One region of the Sodalis sp. RH21 genome, then DNA from elsewhere that is predicted to be linked to it. Evidence: predicted binding sites of a transcription regulator. Region 1 holds the regulator's gene; the other holds the start of a gene.
What was found. The regulator sigma-54, encoded in region 1, starts transcription at its own class of promoters, with help from an activator protein. The targets are predictions, from matches to a motif close to GTTGGCACANNTTTCGCTNT.

Region 1 (4,227 bases):
GGGGCCCAACGGCGCAGGCAAGACCACCACGTTTTATATGGTGGTGGGCATCATCCAGCGCGACGCCGGACGCATCATCATCGACGACGACGATATCAGCCTGCTGCCGCTGCATACCCGCGCGCGCCGCGGCATCGGCTATCTGCCGCAGGAGGCGTCGATTTTCCGCCGCCTGAGCGTCTATGATAACCTGATGGCGGTATTGCAAATCAGGAACGATATCAGCGCCGCGCAGCGCGCGGACCGGGCCAATGCCCTGATGGAGGAGTTTCATATCGCCCACCTGCGCGATAACCTCGGTCAATCGTTATCCGGCGGCGAGCGGCGGCGCGTGGAAATTGCCCGCGCCCTGGCGGCCAATCCAAAATTTATCCTGCTTGATGAACCTTTTGCGGGGGTAGATCCGATTTCCGTTATCGATATTAAAAAAATCATTGAACATTTGCGCGATAGCGGACTGGGCGTGCTGATCACGGATCACAACGTGCGTGAGACATTGGATGTCTGCGAACGCGCCTATATCGTCAGCCAAGGGCATTTGATCGCCCACGGTACTCCGGCGGAAATACTGCAGGACGAGCAGGTGAAACGTGTTTATCTGGGCGAAGAGTTCCGCCTCTGATAAGGTGTCCTGAAGTGAAAGGCCGATGAGGTTAATTGACGCATTATATGAAGCAAGGTTTGCAACTCAGGTTTAGTCAACAGTTGGCCATGACTCCGCAGTTACAGCAGGCGATTCGTCTGTTGCAACTGTCTACGCTTGAACTCCAGCAGGAAATACAGACCGCGCTGGAAAGCAATCCTTTGCTTGAGCAAACCGATGTCCATGAGGAAATAGAGGCCCACGACACCCCGGATAGCGAATCGCTTGATACCCGCGAAGCGATGGAACAAAAAGACATGCCGGAAGAACTGCCGCTCGATGCCACCTGGGACGAAATGTACTCGGCCGGCACCCCGTCCGGCACCGGTACCGACTACCGCGATGAAGAACTGCCGATTTACCAGGGTGAAACCATCCAGACCCTGCAGGATTACCTGATGTGGCAGGTGGAACTGACGCCGTTTTCCGATACCGATATCGCCATCGCCACCTCCATCGTCGACGCGGTGGATGAAACGGGGTATCTCACCGTGCCGCTGGAAGATATTCTGGAGTGCCTGGGCGATGACAATGTCACCATGGATGAAGTGGAGGCGGTGCTCAAGCGCGTGCAGCGTTTTGATCCGGTGGGCGTGGCGGCGCGGGATCTGCGCGATTGCCTGTTGATCCAGCTCTCCCAGTTGGCGAAGGATTTTCCTTATATCAACGAAGCCCGGCTGATTGTCAGCGAACACCTCGATTTGCTGGCCAGCCATGATTTTCGCACGCTGCTGCGCTCGACCCGGCTCAAGGAAGAGGCGCTGAAATCCGCCATGACGCTGATTCAGTCCCTCGATCCCCGCCCGGGCCAATCGATCAATACCACCGAATCGCAGTATGTCATCCCGGATGTGCTGGTGCGCAAAGTGCACAACCGCTGGACCGTGGAGCTCAATACCGACAGCGTCCCCAGTCTCAAGATCAACCAGCAATACGCCGCCCTGGGCAATACCACGCGCAGCGACGCGGACGGGCAGTTTATCCGCAGCCATCTGCAAGAAGCCCGCTGGTTGATTAAAAGCCTGGAAAGCCGTAATGATACTTTATTGAAAGTCACCCGGTGCATCGTTGAACAGCAGCAGGCCTTTTTTGAGCAAGGCGAAGAGTTCATGAGGCCCATGGTGCTGGCGGATATCGCCCAGGCGGTGGATATGCATGAATCAACGATTTCGCGGGTCACCACGCAAAAGTATCTGCACAGTCCGCGCGGTATATTCGAACTTAAATATTTTTTCTCCAGTCACGTCAGTACCGAAGGGGGGGGCGAAGCGTCCTCCACGGCCATTCGCGCACTGGTGAGAAAATTAATCGCCGCGGAAAACCCGGCGAAGCCGCTAAGCGATAGCAAGCTGACCACCCTGCTCTCCGACCAGGGCATCATGGTGGCGCGGCGAACCGTAGCAAAATACCGAGAGTCTTTATCCATCCCGCCGTCAAACCAGCGTAAACAGTTGGTTTGACCTCTACAGAGAAGGAAGACACTATGCAGCTGAATATTACCGGACAGCGCGTTGATATTACCGATGCTTTGCGCGATTTTGTGACCACGAAATTTTCCAAGCTGGAACAGTACTTCGACCGGATCAATCAGGTATATATTGTTCTGAAGATCGAAAAGGTCCAGCAAATTGCCGAAGCGACGATCCACGTTAACGGCGGTGAGCTGCATGCGACGTCAGAAGCGGATGATATGTATGCCGCCATCGATCTGCTGATCGATAAGTTGACGCGCCAATTGAATAAACATAAAGACAAACTGAAGCAGTACTAAATTCACTGTAGCCATCATCGCTACCTAACCTCACATCGGCTCGTTATGTAGATAAAACGCCCGAAAGATTTCGGGCTGCAGGCAGGCGGAACGTAGCCAACGTACCTGCGGCCCGAAAGATGACGGGTTACCCTATAGATTTCGGGTTGCGGGCAGGCGGCAAGCGAGTGAATCCCGATGAGCTTACCCAGGTAAGTGATTCGGGTGAACGAACGTAGCCAACGTACCTGCGGCCCGAAAGATGACGGGTTACCCTATAGATTTCGGGTTGCGGGCAGGCGGCAAGCGAGTGAATCCCGATGAGCTTACCCAGGTAAGTGATTCGGGTGAACGAACGTAGCCAACGTACCTGCGGCCCGAAAGATGACGGGTTACCCTATAGATTTCGGGTTGCGGGCAGGCGGCAAGCGAGTGAATCCCGATGAGCTTACCCAGGTAAGTGATTCGGGTGAACGAACGTAGCCAACGTACCTGCGGCCCGAAAGATGACGGGTAAGACGGGTTGATGAGTCATAAAGGTGATACAGAGCCTAAGTGAAATGAAATGACTAACGATACAGCAATGCAAATAAATACGGTGTTGAGCCTTGAATGCACCCGCGGCTCCATCCACTGCCAGAGCAAAAAACGCGCGCTGGAAATTATCAGCGAGCTGGCGGCCAAGCAGCTTAACCTGGCGCCCCAGGTGGTGTTCGACGCCGTATTAACCCGCGAACGCATGGGCAGCACCGGCATTGGCAACGGCATCGCCATTCCGCACGGTAAACTGGAAGAAGACACCCTGCGTGCGGTCGGCGTGTTTATCCGCCTGGAGCAACCCATTGCCTTTGATGCGATAGATAACCAGCCGGTGGATTTGCTGTTCGCGTTATTGGTGCCGGCCGAACAGTGTAAAACCCATTTGCACACCCTGTCGCTGGTGGCCAAGCGCCTGGCCGATAAAACGGTCTGTCGCCGCCTGCGCGCGGCGCAAAGCGATGAAGAACTGTATGCCATAATGACAGAAACGGAAGCCGGGTCGTAACGCGCCGGGTCGGATGCCCGCCCGGCGCCGCACCGACCCGCGGGGTATGATTGGTGCGATAACGGATGTGGTCGCCAATGTGGGTCAATAAAAATGCCAGAGGGGAGTCGTCATGGTGCTGATGATTGTCAGCGGTCGATCCGGTTCAGGGAAATCAGTTGCGCTGCGCGCGCTGGAAGATATGGGGTTTTATTGCGTCGATAACCTGCCGGTGGTGTTGTTGCCCCAGTTGGCCACCACCCTGGCGGATCGTAATATTTCCGCCGCGGTCAGTATCGATGTGCGCAATATGCCTGAGTCGCCGGAGATTTTCGAACATGCCATGGACAGCCTGCCGCAGTGCTTTTCGCCGCAGCTGTTATTTTTGGATGCCGAACGCAATACCTTGATACGGCGCTACAGCGATACCCGCCGCCTGCATCCTCTATCGAGCAAAAACCTGTCGCTGGAAAGCGCCATCGACGAGGAAAACGAACTACTGGAACCGCTGCGTTCCCGGGCCGACCTGATTATCGATACCTCGGAAATGTCGGTGCATGAACTGGCTGAGATGCTGCGTACCCGCTTACTGGGCAAACGCGAACGCGAGCTGACCATGGTATTCGAATCTTTCGGTTATAAACACGGGCTGCCCATTGATGCCGATTACGTGTTTGACGTGCGTTTCCTGCCCAATCCCCACTGGGACCCCAAACTGCGGCCGATGACCGGGCTGGATAAACCGGTGGCGGCCTTTCTCGATCGCCATACCGAAGTGCATAATTTTATTTACCAGACCCGCAGCTATCT
Region 2 (4,227 bases), 520 kb from region 1:
ATGGATAACCCTAAACCGGTCCCCCCCTCACGGCCGCTGACCATGGGGTAAAACAGCGTATCCTGCAATTGCGCGGGAACACCCGGGCCGTCATCTTCAATATCAATTCGCGCTACCAAACGATAACGTACACCATGCAACGTTAGTTGGAACGCGGTACGGGTGCGTATAGTGATCGTGCCGCCGTCCGCACCCAATGCTTGCAGCGAGTTACGGGTAATATTCAGTAATACCTGTTCCATTTGGTCGGGATCGTGCGCCAGTTCAGGCAGGCTGGGATCGTAATCGCGCAGCAGGGTGACGTTTTCCGGTTTTTCCAGCGAGACCAATTGGAAAACCCGTTCGGCAACCTGATGGATGCTTTGCGTGACGTGCATGCCGGGTTGTTGCGGTCCCAGCAGGCGGTCGACCAAATTGCGCAGGCGATCGGCCTGTTCGATAATGACTTTGGTATATTCCAGCAATGAGGGATCGGGCAGCGCTTTGGCCAGTAACTGCGCCGCGCCGCGTAATCCACCGAGCGGGTTTTTGATTTCATGGGCCAGCCCGCGCACCAGATCCCGCGCCGCGACCTGCTGGGCGTGCTGAATTTGTTCCTGGCTGAGACGCCGCTGGTTATCCATGGGCGCCAGCTCCATCAGGACGTAATTGTCGGGCAGGCGTTGCACGGTGAGAGAAAGAATATGGGCACGGCCGTCCACTACCAGCGTGACCTCATTATCGGTAAAGCCGTGGCCTTCGTTAAGGCTCTCGCGCATTAACTCGATGTTAAGCGAGAAATAACCCAGCAGTTCCGGCAGCGGCGTACCAAATAATTTGCGCGAGCTTTGAGCCAGCAGTTGCTGCGCCGCCGGATTGGCGTAATGAACGGCAAGATCGTTGTCCAGCACCAATATGCTGTTTATCAACGAATTTAGGATCTGCCCAGCATCGGGCAATGAGCCTGTAGCCATAAAGCAGTCTCCCGCACTATTTGAGTGCATTTATTCCATTAGATAATAATGCGCTTGGCTATGCGCAAGGCTTGGTGGAGAAAAAAGCCCATCCGAAGATGGGCTGAAAGTTTCCACGGCAACAAAAAACACTTTCAAGTTATACGCTGTAATACAGCTCGAACTCTACCGGATGCGGTGTCATGCGAATACGATCGACTTCTTCGGTGCGCAGGGTGATATACGCGTCGATGGAATCCTCGGTAAATACGCCGCCGCGGGTCAGGAATTCGTGATCGGCTTCCAGCGCCTTAAGGGCTTCTTCAAGCGAACCGGCCACCTGTGGGATTTCCTTGGCTTCCTCTGGAGGCAAGTCGTACAGGTTTTTGTCCATGGCATCGCCAGGATGGATTTTGTTGATAACGCCGTCCAGGCCGGCCATCAGCAGGGCGGCAAACGCCAGGTACGGGTTGGCGGCCGGGTCCGGGAAGCGCACTTCGATACGGCGGGCTTTCGGGCTGGCGACTACCGGGATACGGATGGAGGCGGAACGGTTGCGGGCGGAATAGGCCAGCATAACCGGCGCTTCATACCCCGGGACCAGACGTTTGTAGGAATTGGTGGTCGGGTTGGTCAGGGCATTGATAGCCTTGGCATGTTTGATTACGCCGCCGATATAGAACAGCGCCGTTTCCGACAGGCCGCCGTACTTGTCGCCGGAGAACAGGTTATTGCCGTCTTTGTTCAACGACATATGGCAGTGCATGCCCGAGCCGTTATCGCCGAACATCGGTTTCGGCATAAAGGTCGCGGTTTTACCAAATGCGTGGGCGACGTTATGCACCACATATTTGTAGATTTGGATTTCGTCGGCTTTTTTGGTCAGGCTGTTAAAGCGGGTCGCGATTTCGTTCTGGCCGGCGGTGGCGACTTCATGGTGATGGGCTTCAACGACCAGGCCCATTTCTTCCATGGTCAGACACATGGCGGAACGCAGATCCTGCGATGAATCCACCGGGGGAACCGGGAAATAACCGCCTTTCACGCCGGGACGGTGGCCTTTATTGCCGCCTTCGTAGGCTTTATCGGTGTTCCATGCGGCTTCGATGTCGTCAATGGCGACGTGGGAACCGGAAATGGAAGAACCAAAACGAATGTCATCGAACAGGAAGAATTCGGGTTCTGGCCCAAACAGCACGGTATCCGCGATACCGGAAGATTTCAGGAACTCTTCGGCGCGTTTGGCGATGGAACGCGGATCGCGATCGTAGCCCTGCATGGTGGCAGGCTCAAGAATGTCGCAACGGATAATCAGCGTTGATTCTTCGAAGAAAGGATCAAGCATTGCGGTGCTGGCATCAGGCATCAGCACCATATCGGATTCATTAATGCCTTTCCAGCCGCCAATGGAGGAGCCGTCAAACATTTTTCCATCTTCAAAGAAGTCGGCATCTACCTGATGGGCTGGTATAGTGACGTGCTGTTCTTTACCTTTCGTATCAGTGAAACGCAGGTCGACGAATTTTACTTCGTGCTCGTTAAGCATCGTCAAAACGTGTTCAGCGGACATAACTTGTATTCTCCCGGATGTGCCATTGTGTCGTCGTGGAACGAAATCGTATGGATCGAATTTTATTTAACTTAGCTACGCTAGGCTAAACTAAAGCTAAAAGTGTGCCAACATTGCTAAAATGATGCAAAGGGCCGCATAACCGGCCTTTAACCAGAAGTCCGGATGCACCACATTGGTGGGAAAGTGCCATCATAGTGCATTTGGGCAGTAGGTGGGCACTATTTTGGTGCAACAAGTGGGGCGAGGAGAAATAATGCACTGAGAAAGGGATGACGAAGCGTTAAAAATGACGCAAATGCAGAGATCATCGCGATCTTGTTTAGTCCCTCGCTTATTACGTGTACAATAACGCGCTATTTCTAATGCCTGAGGCAAAGTTGTGATCGAAAATTTGCGTAACATCGCCATCATCGCGCACGTCGACCATGGTAAAACTACCCTGGTCGATAAGCTGTTGCAACAATCCGGAACATTGGGTGACCGCAACGACGCCACCGAGCGCGTTATGGACTCCAACGATTTGGAGAAAGAGCGTGGGATTACCATCCTCGCTAAAAATACCGCTATTAACTGGCACGACTACCGTATCAACATCGTTGATACCCCCGGACACGCCGATTTCGGCGGCGAAGTTGAGCGCGTAATGTCCATGGTTGACTCAGTATTGCTGCTGGTCGACGCCATGGACGGACCTATGCCGCAAACCCGGTTCGTGACCCAGAAAGCCTTTGCTTATGGCCTGAAACCCATAGTGGTAATCAATAAAGTCGACCGTCCGGGCGCACGTCCTGATTGGGTCGTCGACCAGGTGTTTGATTTATTTGTAAACCTCGGCGCAACCGATGAGCAACTGGATTTTCCGATCATATATGCCTCCGCGTTAAACGGTGTTGCGGGCTATGAACACGAAAACATGGCCAGCGACATGACCCCGCTGTTTGAATCTATCGTCAAGAACGTCGAAGCGCCCAATGTGGATAGCGACGGCGCATTCCAGATGCAGATTTCTCAGCTTGATTACAACAGCTATGTCGGCGTCATCGGCATCGGCCGCATCAAGCGCGGTTCGGTTAAACCGAACCAGTCCGTGACCATCATCGACCATGAAGGCAAACGCCGCAATGGTAAAGTGGGCCAGGTATTGGGCCACATGGGCCTGCTGCGTATCGAGTCCAAACTGGCTGAAGCCGGCGATATCATCGCCGTTACAGGTCTGGGTGAACTGAACATCTCCGATACCATTTGCGACCCGGCCCAGGTTGAAGCGTTGCCGCCGCTGACCGTGGACGAACCTACCGTGTCCATGTCTTTCGGCGTTAACAATTCACCGTTCTGCGGCAAAGAAGGCAAGTACGTCACTTCCCGCCAGATCCTTGAGCGCCTGAATAAAGAACTGGTGCACAACGTGGCCCTGCGCGTGGAAGAAACCGTCGATCCGGATACCTTCCTGGTATCGGGCCGCGGCGAGTTGCATCTGTCGGTGCTGATCGAAAACATGCGCCGCGAAGGGTTTGAAATCGGCGTTTCACGGCCGAAAGTTATTTATCGTACCGTTGACGGTAAAAAACAGGAACCGTTCGAACAGGTTACGCTGGATATCGAAGAGCAGAACCAGGGCCCGGTTATGGAGGCCATGGGTATCCGTAAGGGTGAAATGCGCGATATGCTGCCGGACGGCAAAGGGCGCATCCGTCTTGATTACATCATCCCCAGCCGTGGTTT

Region 2: glnA (glutamate--ammonia ligase) is a predicted target of sigma-54. The motif match lies at 2,595-2,614, and genes of this name have one in related genera.

Annotation. Positions count from the first base shown of each region.
Region 1 is NZ_CP178732.1:345,685-349,911, reverse strand. Features, by position in the region: gene lptB (LPS export ABC transporter ATP-binding protein) at 1-622, shown strand, start outside; gene rpoN (RNA polymerase factor sigma-54) at 670-2,103, shown strand; gene hpf (ribosome hibernation promoting factor) at 2,127-2,414, shown strand; gene ptsN (PTS IIA-like nitrogen regulatory protein PtsN) at 2,959-3,438, shown strand; gene rapZ (RNase adapter RapZ) at 3,551-4,227, shown strand, end outside.
Region 2 is NZ_CP178732.1:5,798,274-5,802,500, forward strand. Features, by position in the region: gene glnL (nitrogen regulation protein NR(II)) at 1-953, opposite strand, end outside; gene glnA (glutamate--ammonia ligase) at 1,093-2,502, opposite strand; gene typA (translational GTPase TypA) at 2,885-4,227, shown strand, end outside.